Regions from separate parts of the Mesorhizobium sp. B2-4-2 genome, predicted to be linked through region 2. Evidence: predicted binding sites of a transcription regulator. Region 2 holds the regulator's gene; the other holds the start of a gene.
What was found. Region 2 encodes LexA, which represses DNA repair genes until DNA is damaged. Its sites were predicted from a motif close to TGTTCNNNNTGTGTTCNG; they were not measured.
Positions count from the first base shown of each region.

Region 1 (8,932 bases), on a different contig from region 2:
GATCGATTCCTCGGGATAGACGTCGAACACCTTGTCGCTCGGCCCGACATCGGGCTCGACCCAGTTGGCCTTGTATTTCAGCATCAGATGCACCTTGCTTGGCGGTTTCGGCAGGTCGCTGTCGATCGCCGAGGCGAAGGGATGGACGAGTTCCGGCCAGGTCGGGTCGTAGAGCCACAGCGCAGATCCGCATTTGCGGCAGAAATTGCGCTCTCCGGTCGAGATCTCGCAATGCGGATGTTCGTCGTCCTCGATCTCGGCCCGATAGACGCCGAGGCTCCTCTTGCCGCGGATGGTCATCGTCTCGTAGTCGGCGCCGAGATTGATGGCAAAACCGCCGCCGCCCTGCTGCTTGCGGCAGATCGAGCAGTAGCACAGCATGAACGGCACGGGCGTGTGGCTTTCCACCTCGAAACGAACGGCATTGCAGCGGCAGGAGCCTTTGAGCAGGACAGGCATGACGGGAAACTCCGGTCGATCCCCTTTCAACCTGTCAGCATGGTTTTGGTTGCGGCGATGACAAGGCCGGATCGCGGTGACATGATCCGCGCATGGACAATGAACGCATAGAAGAACTCTTCCAGAGCCTGGGCCCGGTCAGCATCCGCAAACTGTTCGGCGGCAAGGGCATCTATGCCGACGGCGTCATCGTTGCCATCGTGTTGCGCGGCGAATTGATGCTGAAAGCGGACGAGCAAAGCGCGCCCGACTTCGAGGCCGCCGGCTGCACGCAGTGGACCTACACCGGGTCCCGGCACGGCAAGCTGGTGGCGATGCCCTATTGGAGCATTCCCGACAGTGCCTTCGACGACCCCGACGAGATGGCGGTCTGGGCGCGGCGGGCCTATGAGGCGGGGCGAAGGGCGGGGAAGTGAAGCGCAGCCGTCGAGTTCCTTCACCCCCCCTCCGGCCTGCCGGCTGTCGGCCTGCTTCTTCAACGTTGAAAATTGGCGAAAGCCGGTGTGACGTCTGATCTCCCCCCTATCGGAGGAGATGTCCGGCAGGACAGAGGGGGGTGCCGTCCCGTCGACATCGGCCTACAGCGCCCCGGCAATCCGCGCTGCCAGCCGAGCATTGTTTTCGACCAGCGCGATGTTGGTCTTCAGGCTCCGGCCGCCGGTGAGTTCGAGGATTTTGGAGAGCAGGAACGGCGTCACCGCCTTGCCGGTAACGTTGAGCGCCTCGGCGGCCTTCTGGGCGGCCTCGATGTAGCCGGCCATCTCGCCGGCCGGGATTTCGTGATCCTCCGGCACCGGATTGGCGATCAGCATGCCGCCGCTCAGGCCCAGCGCCTGTCGCGTCTTGTAAAAATGCGCGATCTCTTCCGGCGCGTGCAAGGTCAGCGGCGCGCGGAACGGCGACTGCCGCGACCAGAAGGCCGGCATGGTCTCGCAGCCATGGCCGATCACGGGCACGCCGCGGGTCTCCAGCACCTCCAGCGTCTTTTCAATGTCGAGGATGGCCTTGGCCCCAGCCGAGACGACGATGACGGGCGTGCGCGCCAGCTCATCGAGATCAGCCGAAATGTCGAAGCTTTTTTCGGCGCCCTTGTGCACGCCGCCGATGCCGCCGGTGGCGAACACCTTTATCCCAACCATATGCGCGGCGATCATTGTGGCGGCAACCGTGGTGCCGCCGGTGCGCCCTTGCGCGACGGCGAAGCCGAGATCGGCGCGAGAGAGCTTCATGGCGTCGCCGGTCATGGCGAGCGATTCGCGTTCTCCGTCGGAGAGGCCGATCTTGATGCGGCCCGCCACCACGGCGATCGTCGCCGGCACCGCGCCGCCGTTCGCAATGATCCTTTCCACGTCGGCCGCCATGGCGCCATTGTCGGGGTAGGGCATGCCATGGGTTATGATGGTGCTTTCCAGCGCAACCACGGGCTTCCCGGCGGCCAAGGCTTGCGCCACCGGCGCGTGGACATCGATGAAGGGGCGGGCGGTGTCTGGGGTCATCTGGATCTCCAATCCGAAGTGCGGCGCATCCTTTCGGATGCCGGTCTCATGCCATTTCCTGCTCTTCGGGCACAAGAGCCAGCGCTTGCGCGAAAGTCGCCGTGGTGAAATCGGGAACGGCGCCCGCGCTTTCAATAGCCAGCGTCGCGGCGGCGACGCCCTCGCGCAGCGCCGCGCGCAAGGGCATGCCGCGCAGTAGGGCGGCGACCGTCGCGCCGGCAAGCGCATCGCCGGCGCCGGTGACGTCCACGACCTTTCTTGGAGGGGGCGGGACGACGGCAAAGCTGCCGTCGCGGTCGAAGCCCAGCACCGGGCCGCCGCCCGCCGTGACCACCGCGCTGTCGAGGCCGGCGCTTCTCAGCCCGTCGAGGATAGTTTTTTGAGAGGCGGCATCGTCAAGTCCGGCAAGCGCCACCGCCTCGCGCCTGTTCATGAAGGCGACGGCCAGGCCGCCGAGCACCGGTGTCAAGCGCACGACCTTGGCCGGTGAAATGGCAATGGCGAACACGGGCTTGCCGGCGGCAAGCGACACCAGCCGCTCCAGAGCCGCCGATGGCAGGTTGGCGTCGCACAGGACGGCATCGGCGGCGGCGATCTCCTCCCGCACCCTGGAGCGGCGGATCTGCTTTGCAAATGCCAGCTCATAAAGCGCCATGTCGGCAAAGCCGACGAGCAGTTCGCCCTCGCGGTCGATCAGCGCCGTATAGCTCGGCGTCGTGCGGTCGAGGAACACCGCGGACAGGTCGGCAATGCCTGCTTCGGCGATGGCGCGCGAAACCGTGTCGGCGGCGGCATCGCCGCCGCGCACCGACAGCAACGAGCCCGAGACGCCTCGCCGCACCGTGCTGCGCAATGCGTTGAAGACGCCGCCGCCAACGTCCTCGCGCATCGTGCCCGGGTTGGAGGCAGCCGGCACGTAAGCGCCGGACACCTGGCCGCGCCTGTCGATATGGGCGCCGCCCACCGCCAGGACTCTTGGAGATCTCACCATGCGCCGATATGACCTTTGTTGGCGGTCACGCACAAGCGCCATGCTGTGCGACGGAGCTTCGCAGGCAACAACCAGCGATTCGTGAGGCCGGCACGGCGAACCAGCCTGGCCTAATATTCGGGTCATGCTGGAGCCGAATCGTGAGACAAAAAAAGAACAAATCAGGATGTTGCTTATTTTTCAAATGCTTGATCCCTCTTGCCAAATGAGAACAAAAAAGGTACAAATAACCAAGGATTACGGATTGTCCGGCCTTCATTGACGACTACGGGGTGATGTATCATGGCTCAGAACAGCTTGCGGCTTGTAGAGGATAAGGCAGTGGACAAATCAAAGGCTCTGGATGCGGCGCTGTCGCAAATCGAGCGGGCTTTCGGCAAGGGCTCGATCATGCGGCTCGGCGCGAACGAGCAGGTCGTCGAGATCGAAACCGTGCCGACCGGCTCGCTCGGCCTCGACATCGCGCTTGGCGTCGGCGGCCTGCCGCGCGGCCGCATCATCGAGATCTACGGGCCGGAAAGCTCGGGTAAGACGACGCTGGCGCTGCACACGGTGGCGGAAGCCCAGAAGAAGGGCGGCATCTGCGCCTTCGTCGATGCCGAGCATGCGCTCGATCCGGTCTATGCCCGCAAGCTCGGCGTCGATCTCGAAAACCTCCTGATCTCGCAGCCTGACACTGGCGAGCAGGCGCTTGAGATCTGCGATACGCTGGTGCGCTCCGGCGCCATCGATGTGCTGGTGGTCGATTCGGTCGCGGCGCTGACGCCGCGCGCCGAAATCGAGGGCGAGATGGGCGATTCGCTGCCCGGCCTGCAGGCCCGCCTGATGAGCCAGGCGCTGCGCAAGCTGACCGCCTCGATCTCGCGCTCCAACACCATGGTCATCTTCATCAACCAGATCCGCATGAAGATCGGCGTCATGTTCGGCTCGCCCGAAACCACCACCGGCGGCAATGCGCTGAAATTTTACGCCTCGGTGCGTCTCGATATCCGCCGCATCGGCTCGGTCAAGGACCGCGACGAGGTCGTCGGCAACCAGACCCGCGTCAAGGTGGTCAAGAACAAGCTGGCGCCGCCCTTCAAGGTGGTCGAGTTCGACATCATGTACGGCGAAGGCGTGTCGAAGACAGGCGAGCTGGTCGATCTCGGCGTCAAGGCCGGCGTGGTCGAGAAGTCGGGCGCCTGGTTCTCCTACAATTCGCAGCGTCTCGGCCAGGGCCGCGAGAACGCGAAGCTGTTCCTGCGCGACAATCCCGATACGGCGCGCGAGATCGAACTTGCGCTCAGGCAGAACGCCGGACTGATCGCCGAGAAATTCCTTGAGAATGGCGGCTCCGAAGGTGGCGATGATGGGTTCGAGGATGAAGCCGGCGCGATGTAAGCGTTCGCCGGCGCAATTCAAGCGTTCGCCGGCGCGATCTAGCGTTCGGTTTATGGCCCGAGTTCGGCCATAATCCCGGTTCATCAATTTGAGCTTATGTAATCGAGTTCTGTAGTATTGCGTTTCGAACCGCCGGCCCCGTGCCGGCGGTTTGCGTTTTGGGTGGCTGGTGAACCGCGAATTGGCCGGCTTGCGTGTTTCTGGACAGGGTGCCAAGCGGCGGCTAAAAGGCCAGCTCCATCTTCTAAAGCAGAGCCCATTTTCCGCCGGTCCGGCCGGCGGCTCTCTCGAAAAGGCAGCATTCATGAGTGGCGTGAACGAGATCCGGTCGACATTTCTCGACTATTTCCGCAAGGAGGGTCACGAGGTCGTGGCGTCGAGCCCGCTTGTACCGCGCAACGATCCGACGCTGATGTTCACCAATGCCGGCATGGTGCAGTTCAAGAACGTCTTCACCGGCCTGGAGAAGCGGCCCTATTCGCGTGCCACGACCGCCCAGAAAAGCGTTCGCGCCGGCGGCAAGCACAACGACCTCGACAATGTCGGCTACACCGCGCGCCACCTGACCTTCTTCGAGATGCTCGGCAATTTCTCCTTCGGCGACTATTTCAAGGAGCGCGCCATCGAGTTGGCCTGGAACCTCATTACCAGGGAGTTCGGGCTTAAGAAGGACAAGCTGCTCGTCACCGTCTACCACACCGACGACGAGGCGGCCGGCTTCTGGAAGAAGATCGCCGGCTTTTCCGATGATCGCATCATCCGCATCCCAACCTCCGACAATTTCTGGGCGATGGGCGACACCGGGCCGTGCGGGCCATGCTCGGAAATTTTCATCGATCGCGGCGAGCACATCTGGGGCGGTCCGCCCGGCACCCCGGAGGAGGATGGCGACCGGTTCCTGGAATTCTGGAACCTGGTGTTCATGCAGTACGAGCAAGTGACGAAGGACGAGCGCATTGACCTGCCGCGCCCGTCGATCGACACCGGCATGGGGCTGGAGCGCATGGCCTCCATCCTGCAAGGCGTGGAAAGCGTGTTTGAGACCGACCTGTTCCGCCATCTGATCGATGCGGCGTCGTCCGCGCTCGGCCGCGGTCCCGACGCCGAGACCGTCGCATCCTATCGCGTCATAGCCGATCACCTGCGCTCGTCCTCGTTCCTGGTCGCAGACGGCGTGCTGCCATCGAACGAAGGCCGCGGCTATGTGCTGCGCCGCATCATGCGCCGCGCCATGCGGCATGCGCAATTGCTCGGTGCGAACGAGCCGCTGGTGTGGCAGCTGGTGCCGGCGCTGGTTCGCGAGATGGGTCAGGCCTATCCGGAACTGGTGCGCGGCGAACAGCTGATCACCGAGACGCTGAAGCTTGAGGAGACCAGGTTCCGCAAGACACTGGTGCGTGGCCTCGGTTTGCTGTCGGAGGCGACGGAAAAGCTCGGCGCCGGCGACATGCTGGACGGCGAGACGGCCTTCAAGCTTTACGACACCTATGGCTTCCCGCTCGACCTGACGCAGGATGCGCTGCGCCAGCGCAACATCTCGGTCGATCTTGCCGGCTTCACCAGTGCGATGGAGCAGCAGAAGGCAGAGGCGCGTAAGCACTGGGCGGGCTCCGGCGAGGCGGCGACCGAAGCGGTCTGGTTCCCGGTGCGCGAAAAAGTCGGTGCCACCGAATTCCTCGGCTACGAGACCGAGCAGGCGGAAGGCATCATCCAGGCGGTTGTCCGCGACGGCAAGACCGTCGACAGCGCGGGCAAGGGCGAAGCGGTAGCCGTGGTCGTCAACCAGACGCCGTTCTATGCCGAATCCGGCGGCCAGATGGGCGACACCGGAACCATTTCAGGCGAAGGCTTCTCGATCGAGATTTCCGATACGCAGAAGAAGGCCGACGGGCTGTTCGTGCATCTCGGCAAGGTGGTCAGCGGCACTGCCAGGACGGGTGCCGCCGTCGAGCTGAAGGTTGACCATGCGAGGCGCTCCAGGCTCCGCGCGAACCATTCCGCGACGCATCTGATCCATGAGGCGCTGCGCGAGGTGCTGGGCACCCATGTCGCGCAGAAGGGCTCGCTGGTCGCGCCCGAGCGCCTGCGCTTCGACATCTCGCACAACAAGCCCATTTCGCCCTCGGAACTCGAGGAGGTCGAGCGCATGGCCAACGAGATCGTGGTGCAGAACAGCCCGGTGACCACGCGCCTGATGTCGGTCGACGATGCCATCGCCGAAGGCGCCATGGCGCTGTTCGGCGAGAAATACGGCGACGAGGTGCGCGTCGTGTCGATGGGCACGGGCCTGCATGGCGCCAAGGCCAACCGTCCTTATTCGGTCGAGCTTTGCGGCGGCACGCATGTCAGGGCAACCGGTGACATCGGCCTGGTGCGCGTCGTGTCCGACAGCGCCGTCGCCTCAGGCGTGCGCCGTATCGAGGCGCTGACGGGCGAGGCCGCGCGCAAGCATCTCGATGAACAGGACCGGCGGCTGAAGGCGGCCGCCGCAACACTGAAAATCTCGCCGGCCGACGTGCCGGCGCGTGTTGAAGCCCTGCTCGAAGAGCGCAAGAAGCTCGAGAAGGAGCTCACCGAAGCGCGCAAGAAGCTGGCGCTGGGCGGCGGGTCGCCCGCTGACGCGCCGGCCGCCAACGAGACCGTCGCGGGCGTCGGCTTCCTCGGCAAGTCGGTTTCCGGTGTCTCGCCGAAGGATCTGAAGCCGCTCGCCGATGCCGGCAAAAGCTCGCTCGGCTCCGGCGTGGTCGTGTTTGTCGGTGCGGGCGAGGACAACAAGGCGAGCGTCGTGGTCGCTGTCACCGATGATCTCGTCGGCCGCTTCAGCGCCGTCGACCTGGTGCGCGTCGCCTCCGCAGTACTCGGCGGGCAGGGCGGCGGCGGCCGGCCCGACATGGCGCAGGCCGGTGGCCCCGATGCCTCGAAGGCCGACGACGCGATTGCTGCGGTGAGGGCGGCGCTGGAGGCGGCGTGATTCATTGCAGAATTGGCAGGCAACGCTCCAGGCCGGTTGCTTCCCTTCGAGGTTCGCGCCGCCCGCTCATGAGGGGCGACGCTGACATCAATGATCGGTTGTCCGCGAAATCATTGACCTGAATCGAATGTCGCTGTGCTGCGCTGTCGCAGATCAGCTGGCCTTTTCAGTCCTGGCAAAGCTTGTCTGTTTAGCAATACAATCCCACCAGTCCTGTATGTCGGCAAAGCGAGCCAGCAGTTTGCGCCCTTCCGCCACCCTGACGAAATAGCCGATGATCGGTGCCGCATGCAGGTCGGCGAGCGTCAGTTGATTGCCGAGCAACCACGGCCCCGGGGATCTCAATGATGAGAGCACCTGAAGGACCGCTCCTGCTTGTCGTAATCCGCTGACAATCAGCGCTTCGTCAGGCGACGCCTTCTCCAGCCGCTCCACGGCGACGTCCCAGACCATGGCCCGATAGCCATAAGCGTCGAGCATGCCGATGATCTGGTTCATCCGCGCGCGGCCGCGCGGATCGTTCGGCTGCAAGGGCGGTCCGTCGAAAGCTTCATCGACATAGCGCGTGATCGCGCTGGCCTCGAACAGGCGAAAACCGTCATGCTCGAAGGCCGGGATGCGGCCGAACGGGTGGTGCTCGAAATACCAGCCGGGGATGCCCTCGGCGGCAAAGACATCGACCGGCACAAGCTCATAGTCGACGCCCTTCTCCTCCAGCGCCATGCGCGCTATGCGCACGTAAACGCTGTAGTCCGCGCCGTAGAGGACCGGTTTGGCCATGTTGCCAGTCCTTTGCTTTCGATTTCGTTGGCCCAAAAAAGCGAAGGCTCCTTCCGGAGCCTTCGGCGTGTTGAACCCGCGGGTGCCTACGCCATCGCCTTCTGCAAATTCTCGTCGATCTTGTCGAGAAATCCGGTGGTCGACAGCCAAGGCTGGTCGGGGCCGATCAGCAGCGACAGGTCCTTGGTCATGAAGCCGGATTCGACCGTCTGGATGCAGACCTTTTCCAGCGTTTCGGCAAAACGCTTCAATTCGGCATTGTCGTCGAGCTTGGCGCGGTGGGCCAGCCCTCGGGTCCAGGCGAAGATCGAGGCGATCGAATTGGTCGAGGTTTCCTCGCCCTTCTGGTGCTGGCGATAGTGGCGCGTCACGGTGCCGTGCGCGGCTTCCGCTTCCACCGTCTTGCCGTCCGGCGTCATCAGCACCGACGTCATCAGGCCAAGCGAGCCGAACCCCTGCGCCACCGTGTCGGACTGTACGTCGCCGTCATAGTTCTTGCAGGCCCAGACATAGCCGCCCGACCATTTCAGGCTGGAGGCCACCATGTCGTCAATCAGGCGGTGCTCGTACCACAGCTTCTTGGACTTGAACTCGGCCTCGAACTCAGCCTCGTAGACCTCCTGGAAAATATCCTTGAAGCGGCCGTCATAGGCCTTGAGGATGGTGTTCTTGGTCGAGAGATAGACCGGGTAGTTGCGCAGCAGGCCGTAGTTCAGCGAAGCGCGGGCGAATTCGCGGATCGACTCGTCGAGATTGTACATGGCCATGGCGACGCCGGCGCCGGGCGCGTCGAACACGTCGTGCTCGATCACCTGGCCATCCTCGCCGACGAACTTGATCGTCAGCTTGCCCTTG
Region 1 covers NZ_VFVM01000005.1:133,942-142,873, reverse strand. Annotated here, with positions in the region: gene FJ942_RS13760 (GFA family protein) at 1-459, opposite strand, end outside; gene FJ942_RS13755 (TfoX/Sxy family protein) at 552-875, shown strand; gene FJ942_RS13750 (pseudouridine-5'-phosphate glycosidase) at 1,038-1,955, opposite strand; gene FJ942_RS13745 (carbohydrate kinase family protein) at 2,002-2,946, opposite strand; gene recA (recombinase RecA) at 3,229-4,326, shown strand; gene alaS (alanine--tRNA ligase) at 4,631-7,297, shown strand; gene FJ942_RS13730 (glutathione S-transferase N-terminal domain-containing protein) at 7,451-8,077, opposite strand; gene FJ942_RS13725 (NADP-dependent isocitrate dehydrogenase) at 8,164-8,932, opposite strand, start outside.
Region 1: recA (recombinase RecA) is a predicted target of LexA. The motif match lies at 3,154-3,171, and genes of this name have one in related genera.

Region 2 (8,932 bases):
GACCGCATTTTAGGAAGTGCGTGCCAGATTGGGCCAAGGCTCAATGTTGCACTGCGAAACGCGCCTTTCAATGCCAATCTTCTTGGGCCAGATTGCTCCTAATCGATTTGATCCGCGATGCGCGCCAGGCTCTCCTCGCGACCAAGCACGGCGAGAACGTCGAACACGCCGGGCGAGGTGCTCTTGCCGGTCAAGGCGGCGCGCAAGGGCTGGGCGACGGCGCCGAGCTTGTGGCCGCCGGCCGTCGCATAGTCCCGGATCGCGGCTTCAGTCGAGGCCGCCGTCCAGTCGCCTGAAACCGCCTCGAGGGCGTCGCGAGCGCCACGCAAAATCTTGCGCGCCTCGTCATTGAGCAGCAGGGCTGCCTTTTCGTCGATCGGCAGTGGCCGCGCGGCTAACAGGAAGGCGGCGCCGTCGACAAGTTCGACCAGCGTCTTGGCGCGCTCCTTCAGGCCCGGCAGCGCTGCCAGCAACTGCGCCCTGTTCTTGTCGTCGAGGCGTGCGGCCATCGCCGGGCCGCCCTCGAGATAGGGCAAGGTGGCAATGAAGATATCGAACAGCTCGGCATCGCCCATGCGGCGCATATGGACGCCGTTCAGCGCCTCCAGCTTGGCGAAATCGAAGCGGGCGGCGCCCTTGTTCACATCGCCGATGTCGAACCATGCGATCATGTCCTGGATCGACATGATCTCATCGTCGCCGTGGCTCCAGCCGAGCCGAGCCAGATAGTTCAGCAGCGCTTCGGGCAGGTAGCCCATGGCGCGGTAGGCCTCCACGCCCAGCGCGCCGTGCCGCTTCGACAGCTTGGCGCCGTCGGCGCCGTGGATCAGCGGTATGTGCGACATTGAAGGCACATCCCAGCCCATGGCGTTGTAGATCACGGTCTGGCGGGCGGCATTGGTCAGGTGGTCGTCGCCACGGATGATGTGGGTGACGCCCATGTCGTGGTCGTCAACGACGACGGCATGCATGTAGGTCGGATTGCCGTCCGAGCGCAGGATGATGAAGTCGTCCAGATCCTTGTTGGGAAAGCGCACGTCGCCCTGGACACGGTCATGCACCACCGTCTCGCCTTTGGTCGGCGCCTTGATGCGGATCGCGCCCTTGACGCCAGGAGGCGCCTGCGAAGGGTCGCGGTCACGCCAGCTTCCGTCATAGCGCGGCGGCAGGCCCTTGGCCCGCGCCGCGTCGCGCATTGCCTCAAGCTCGGCAGGGGTCTCGTAGCTGTAGTAAGCCTTGCCCATGCGCACCAGCTCCTCGGCCACCTCGCGATGGCGCGGCGCGCGCTCGAACTGCGAGACGGCGTCGCCGTCCCAGGTGAGGCCGAGCCAAGTCAGTCCTTCGAGAATGGCTGCTGTCGCCGCATCGGTGGAGCGCTCGCGGTCGGTGTCCTCGATGCGCAGCAGCATCGTACCGCCGGTGTGCTTGGCGTAGAGCCAGTTGAAGAGCGCCGTACGCGCGCCGCCGATGTGCAGGTAGCCGGTGGGCGAGGGGGCAAAACGGGTGACAACCTTGTCGGACATACAACTCTCGGGAAACGTCTGGAGCGGGGTGCGGATCACACGCACTTTCGCGCGTCGCGCGTTCATGTAGCATAGGGTGTCGAGGGCGCAAGGGGCAGACCCGATGGCTGGAGCGGGCAGGGGCGCGGAGGAAGGCGAGGACGTCGTTGCCGGCGTCAGCGAACGCTCTTTTTTTGCCACGCCCGCGCCCGCCTCATTGCCGCTGGCGTTGTCGCCCCTACAGCAGCCGGGCAAGTCGCCGCCGGCGGATGTTTCCACGCCGCCCGGCATTCCCGCAGCCGGCGCGGCCGTGCGTCTGCGCCGTGAGTTCGGCCGTGCTTCATGGCCTCGTCTGCGCAACGGCGTGGCCAGAGCGTCCGAGCTCGAACTCGATCGGGGCATAGCCTTCCTGCTCGTGCCGGTGTTCCTGGCATGCGGATCGATCGCCTATTTTTCGCTGGCGGCGGAGCCGGGCTTTGCCAAGCCTGTCGCGGTCGCGATCCTGATGTCGCTGTGCGCGCTCGTTTCACGCTCATGGCCGAAAACGCATCTGTGCTTCATGGCGGCGCTGTTGTGCGCGCTCGGCATGCTCGCCGGCAAAGTCGAGACGTGGCGAGCGGGAACGCGGATGCTGGGCTCGGAAATCTCCACGCAAATCACCGGCCGCGTCGTTTCGGTCGACCAGATGGAGACCGGGCGCATCCGGCTGACCATCGATGTGACATCGACCGCGCGGCCGAAACTACTCTACGCGCCGGAGCGCGTTCGCCTTTCGGCACGCAAGGTGCCGGCTGAAGTGACGGCCGGTTCGCTCGTGACCGGCTATGCCAGGCTGTTGCCGCCGACCGGACCGGTGCGGCCGGACAGCTACGACTTTTCCTTCGACAGCTACTTCGCCGGCATAGGCGCCAGCGGCTTCTTTCTCGGCAACCCCAAAATCGTCTCAGCCGATGACAGGCCGCTGTGGGCCGCCCTTTCAGCCGCCATCGAGAGTGCTCGCGAAAGCATTGCCGACCATATCAGGGGCAGCATCGGCGGTGCCGAGGGCGAGATCGCCGCGGCGCTGATCGTGGGTGTGCGCGCCGGGATTCCCGACGAGATCAATGAAGCGATGCGACGCACCGGCATCTACCACATCATCTCAATTTCCGGGCTGCACATGGCGCTGGTCGCCGGCACGGTCATGGGTCTGCTGCGTGGCGGCTTCGCGCTGTTCCCGAATTTTTCCTCCCGCCGGCCGGTCAAGAAATACGCGGCCGCGGCGGCACTTTTCTCGATCGCCGCCTACCTCGTCATTTCGGGCGTCGTTGTCGCCGCCGAACGCAGCTTCATCATGCTGGCGGTGATGCTGATCGCCGTTCTGTTCGATCGGGCGGCACTCACCATGCGCAATCTGGCTATTTCGGCGATCGCCGTCATCGTGGTGTCGCCGCACGAGGTGGTAGGGCCGAGCTTCCAGATGTCGTTCGCCGCCACCGCGGCCCTGGTCGGCGCCTATGCCGGCTGGTCGGATCGCAAAGCCGACAAAGCGCGGACCCCGCCGCCGCAACGGACCTTGCCTGGCCTGCTGACGCGAAAATTGCTGCTGGCGACAGGTGGGCTGGCGATGACCTCGATTATCGCGGGAAGCGCCACGGCGCTTTTCGCCATCTGGCATTTCCAGCGCGTGTCGCCGCTCAGCCTGTTCGCCAATCTTGCCGTCATGCCGATCGTTTCTGTCGTGATGTTCCTTGCGGTTGCCAGCGCGCTGCTGATGCCGTTCGGGTTCGATGGACCATCCCTTTATCTGATGGGCAAGGGACTGACCGCGATGATCGCCATATCAGGATGGATCTCGCAACGCTCGCCGGTCGACGCGGTCGGGTTGATTTCGCAGCAATCCGTCCTTCTGGTGGCGATCGCCCTGGTCATCGCGACGATGGCCACGACATGGCTGCGGCTGGCGGCACTTCCCTTCGCGCTCGCCGGCCTGTTGACCGTCTCGGACACGCGCACGCCGGACGTGCTGATTTCGGAGGATGCCCGCCTGGTGGCGTTGCCGATCGGCGGCGGCGAGCTCGCGATCAACCGGGCGCGCCCGAACGAATTCACCGTCGATAATTGGAAACGCGCGCTGAAGTCCGAAACCATCGTTGCGCCGGAACTGTTCGACAGCGGAGACCGACAGTTCGACATCTTCGATCCCGCGCAACTTCCGGCGGGAGCGCCTTTCTATTGCTTCACGGGCCTGTGCATGGCCCGGCATACCTCGGGGGCGATCATCGCGCAGGTGGAGGATCGCAAGGACGCCTGGAGGGCCTGCTCCTATGCGGATCTGATCGTCATCAACGACCCCGCGGGCTACGATCCCTGCCACAATCCGCTGGTTCTCGTCATCACCAAGCGGCAGCTCGCTCGTAAGGGAAGTGCCGCCGTCTTCTTCGACCAGCAATCGGCGACGGCACCGGCACGGGTCAGCTTTGCCGTCGACAGGCCATATCGGCCTTGGCACGAACAGCGGAAATTCTCACGCGAGGCAAGGGGACTGCCGCCTTACCGTAAACCCGAAAAGCCCACCGCCGACCCCGCTCAGTAGCGCCTGATCAGGCCGACCAGCTTGCCTTGCACCTTGACCCTGTCCGGTCCGAAAATACGTGTTTCATAGGCCGGATTGGCAGCCTCGAGCGCAATCGAAGCACCCTTTCGGCGGAAGCGCTTCAGCGTTGCTTCCTCCTCGTCCACCAGGGCCACGATGATCTCGCCGGGACTTGCGGTGTCGGCATTGCGGATGATGACCGTGTCGCCGTCGAAAATGCCGGCCTCGATCATCGAATCGCCCTTGACCTCCAGCGCATAGTGTTCGCCGCCCATGATCATGTCAGGCGGCACTGAAATGGAATGCGTCTGATGCTGGATGGCGTCGATCGGCACACCCGCTGCGATGCGACCCATGACCGGGATCGACACCGCTGAAACCGCGTCGTCGTCATTGCCGGCAGCGGGCAGACGCGAAGACGTCGCCGGCTTGATCTGCCGGCTAGGGCTGCTGCCCTGTCCGAGGCTGCCCTGGATGACGCTCGGGGAGAACTTCTTTGCCGCGTTAAGACCCGGCGCGATCGAGTCCGGCAGGCGCAGCACCTCCAGCGCGCGCGCCCGGTTGGGCAGGCGGCGAATGAAGCCGCGCTCCTCCAACGCCGTGATCAGCCGATGAATTCCCGACTTGGAGGCGAGGTCCAGCGCTTCCTTCATCTCGTCGAAGGACGGCGGAATGCCGCTTTCCTTCAGCCGTTCATGGATGAACATCAAGAGTTCATGTTGCTTGCGCGTGAGCATGGCGGCCCCCAAAGGCATTGCACGAAGGGTCTGGAACCAGAATCAGAAAACAAACCCAGAACAAACACTATCTGTTCCAGTTGTGTTCCGCAACCATTTAAAGTTTAATGAATTTGTTAAGGCGACGGAAACGAAATGCCCTCCCGCAGCCAGCATCCTGCCAGCGCGGTCCGTCGTCAATGCGCTCCCAGGCCCTTTGAAACTATTTTGGTTAATGGCCTGTGGCCCGACCGGTCTCCACTCTTGGCACAAGCCTGCAAGCTGGGTGACCGGCAGGTGCGGGGTGCGTTTGGGCGGATTAGAAACCCCTGCGGCTCGTGAACGAAACGAAACCAAAATGCCAACTTCCGCCGGAAAACGGCCAGACACCACCACTGGTCGCGACGGGCTGCGTTCGTTCGTTCGCTTGACGAAACCGTATAATAATGTACGGTTTTCGAAGAGGAACACCAATGACCACGCCGAAGCAGGCCGCGCGACGCGAACGGATAGAGGAGGCCGCCTATGCGGTGCTCCGGGAAGCCGGCTACAAGAGCGCCTCCCTGCTTGCTATCGCCAAGCGGGCATCGGCCTCGAACGAAACCCTCTACAACTGGTACGGCAACAAGCAGACCCTGTTTCGATCCTTGATCGAAGCCAATGCGGGAGAGGCAAGGAAGCTGCTGGAGGACGCCCTTCACCAGGCGCGCGATCCGCTCGAAACCCTGAACTTGCTCGGGCCAGTCCTGCTGACCCTCGTGACGGGCGACAAGGCGGTGGCGCTCAATCGCGCCGCGGCCGGCGACGTCAACGATACAGGCACGCTTGGCCAATCGATCGCGCAATTCGGCCGCAATACCATAATGCCGCTTGTTGGCGACCTGCTTCGAACCGCAAGTCGGGCCGGCCCGATCGCCTGTGACGATCCTGCCGAAGCCGCCGACATCTACATCAGTCTTTTGATCGGCGATCTCCAGGTTCGCCGGATCGTTGGGGTGCTCGAGGAACTGCCTCGGGCGGAAATCGAGCAAAGATCGAACCGGGCGTTCACCCTGTTCTTGCGCCTCTATGCGGCCAGCCCTTGCCCGGGCGGCAAAACAGCCGGCCCGTTTCCAGGGCGCTCTTCTCACCGAGGAACATCGCGACCATGAGCAAAATTCCCGATCTCGCAGCGATCGAGGCAATGGACACCGCGGATCCGCTGCGTGCCATGCGTGACCGCTTCACCTTGCCCCAGGGGGTGATCTATCTCGACGGCAATTCGCTGGGCGCCGCTTCGCCAGCCGTGTTCGGCGAGCTGCAGAAGGCCGCCACGCAGGAGTGGGCGCAGGATCTCATCCGCGCCTGGAACACCGCCGGCTGGTTCGACATGCCGGTCGAACTCGGCGACCAACTCGGGCGCCTGATCGGGGCCGCCGCCGGCCAGACGGTGGTCTGCGATACCACCTCGATCAACATCTACAAGGTGCTGCATGCGGCACTCGGGATGCGGCCGGACAGGTCAGTCATCATCGCCGAGGGGGACAGCTTTCCGACCGATCTCTATATGGCCGAAGGCGTTGCCTCGACGCGGCCGGGCACGGTGCTGCGGCTCGAGGGTGTCGATGCGCCGACCATAGAAGAACTGATCGACGAGCGGGTCGCGGTCATCCTGGTCAACCACGTCAACTACAAATCCGGGCAGTTACGCGACATGGCCGCGCTGACGCGGACGGCACATGATGCCGGCGCGCTGATTGTCTGGGATCTCTGCCATACCGCCGGCGCCTTGCCCGTCGAGCTCGACCGTTCGAATGCCGATTTCGCCGTTGGCTGCACCTACAAATATCTCAATGGCGGCCCGGGTGCCCCGGCCTTCATCTACGCGGCCGAGCGCCACCATGGCGATGTCCGCCAGCCGCTCAGCGGCTGGTGGGGCCATGCGCGGCCATTCGCCTTCGAACAGGGTTTTGCTGCCGGCACAGGCATCCGCCGGTTTCTCTGCGGCACGCAGCCTGTGCTGTCGATGCGCGCGCTCAAAGGGGCGCTCGATGTCTGGAACGACGTCGACATGGCAGAGGTGCGCAGGAAGAGCATGGCGTTGACCGATCTGTTCATCCAACTGGTCGAGGCAAAATGCGGCGCCTACGGCCTCGAACTCGAAAGCCCGCGCGATGGCAATGAGCGCGGCAGCCAGGTTTCGTTCCTCCACCCGCATGGCTATCAGGTGATGCGGGCCTTGATCGAGCGCGGCGTGATCGGCGATTTCCGCGCGCCATCCACGATTCGCTTCGGCTTTACGCCGCTTTATGTCGGCTATGTCGATGTCTGGCAGGCTGTCGAGGTGCTGGAAGACATTTTGCGCACGGACGCGTGGCAGGAGGCGCGTTTCGCCGTCAAGGCGGCGGTGACTTAAGAGCCTGTCGCTCAGAAAAGCGCAGTGGGTTCGGGATAACGATATGCAGTCGGCAAAGCTACGTCAGAGCCGGGTGCGGACCTTCCACAGCTCCGGGAACAACTCCACCTCCAGCATCTTCTTCAGGTAGGACGCGCCCGATGTGCCGCCGGTGCCGCGCTTCATACCGATGATGCGCTCGACCGTGGTGACGTGGTTGAAGCGCCAACGGCGGAAATAATCCTCGAAATCGACCAGCTTCTCGGCGAGTTCGTAGAACATCCAGTAGCGCTGCGGGTCGCGGTAGATGATCTGCCAGGCGACAAGGACCTCTTCGTTCTCGGTCCGCGTTTCGCGCCAGTCCGTACGCCTTGCGTCGGCACCGATGTCGAAGCCGTTACGGGCGAGCAGCAGCAGCGCCTCGTCGTAGAGCGACGGTTGCGCCAGGATCGCCTCCAGTTTCTCGCTGAGGTCCGGCCGGTGCTTGTGCGGTCCGAGCATTGCGAGATTGCGGTTGCCGGCCATGAACTCGATGGCACGGTACTGCCACGACTGGAAGCCCGAGGACTGGCCAAGCGCGTCGCGGAACTCGGTGTATTCGCTGGGCGTCATCGTGCGCAGCACGTCCCAGGCATTGTTGAGCTGCTCGAAGATGCGGGCGACGCGCGAAAGCATCTTGAAGCTCGGTTCGAGACGGTCGGCGCGGATGGAGCGGATTGCGGCGCCGATTTCGTGCAGCGCGAGCTTCATCCAGAGTTCCGATGTCTGGTGCTGGATGATGAACAGCATCTCGTCATGGGCTGACGAAAGCGGCTCCTGCGCCTCGAGCACCTTTTCCAGATGCAGATAGTCGCTGTAGGACATGCGCTCCTTGAACGACATTTCCGCGCCCTCGGCGGACGGGTCGTAGGGCTTGCTCAATTGATCTTCTCCGCGCGCAGCCGGAAGCGCTGGATCTTGCCGGTCTGCGTCTTGGGCAAAGCGGCGATGAATTTTACCGAGCGCGGATATTTGTAGGGCGCGATCGTGGCCTTGACGTGATCCTGCAGACGCTTGACGGTCATTGCGTCTGGCGCCACGCCTTGCACGAGCACCACATGAGCCTCGACGATCTGGCCGCGCTCGGCATCCTCGGCGCCCACCACCGCGCATTCGGCGACATCGGCATGCGCCAGCAGCGCCGCTTCGACCTCTGGGCCGGCGATGTTGTAGCCGGCACTGACGATCATGTCGTCGGAGCGCGCTGCGAAGTGGAAAAAACCGTCCTCGTCCTGCCAGAACGTGTCGCCGGTGAGGTTCCACCCGTCGCGGACATAGTCGCTCTGCCTGGCATCGGCCATGTAGCGGCAGCCGGTCGGTCCCCGCACCGCGAGCCTGCCCGCGGTGCCGCGCGGCACTTCGCGCATTTCGTCGTCGACGACGCGCGCCTGATAGCCGCCAACGGCCTTGCCGGTGGAGGCAGGCTTCATGTCATCGAAGCGGTTGGAGATGAAAATATGCAGCATTTCCGTGGCGCCGATGCCGTCAAGGATCGGCTTTCCGGTTTTCTCAGTCCATTCCTCGAACACCGGCGCCGGCAAGGTTTCGCCGGCCGAAACGGCGACGCGCAGCGACGATAAATCGGCCCCTTCGTCCATGGCCTTGAGCATTGCGCGATAGGCGGTGGGCGCGGTGAAGGAGATCGTCGCTTTGTAGGTTTCGATGATGTGGACCATGTTGGGCGGCGTTGCCTGTTCCAGCAGCGTCGCCGCGGCGCCGAAACGCA
Region 2 covers NZ_VFVM01000009.1:168,284-177,215, reverse strand. Annotated here, with positions in the region: gene gltX (glutamate--tRNA ligase) at 99-1,523, opposite strand; gene FJ942_RS20735 (ComEC/Rec2 family competence protein) at 1,627-4,077, shown strand; gene lexA (transcriptional repressor LexA) at 4,071-4,814, opposite strand; gene FJ942_RS20725 (TetR/AcrR family transcriptional regulator C-terminal domain-containing protein) at 5,267-5,944, shown strand; gene kynU (kynureninase) at 5,941-7,188, shown strand; gene kynA (tryptophan 2,3-dioxygenase) at 7,252-8,088, opposite strand; gene FJ942_RS20710 (AMP-binding protein) at 8,085-8,932, opposite strand, start outside.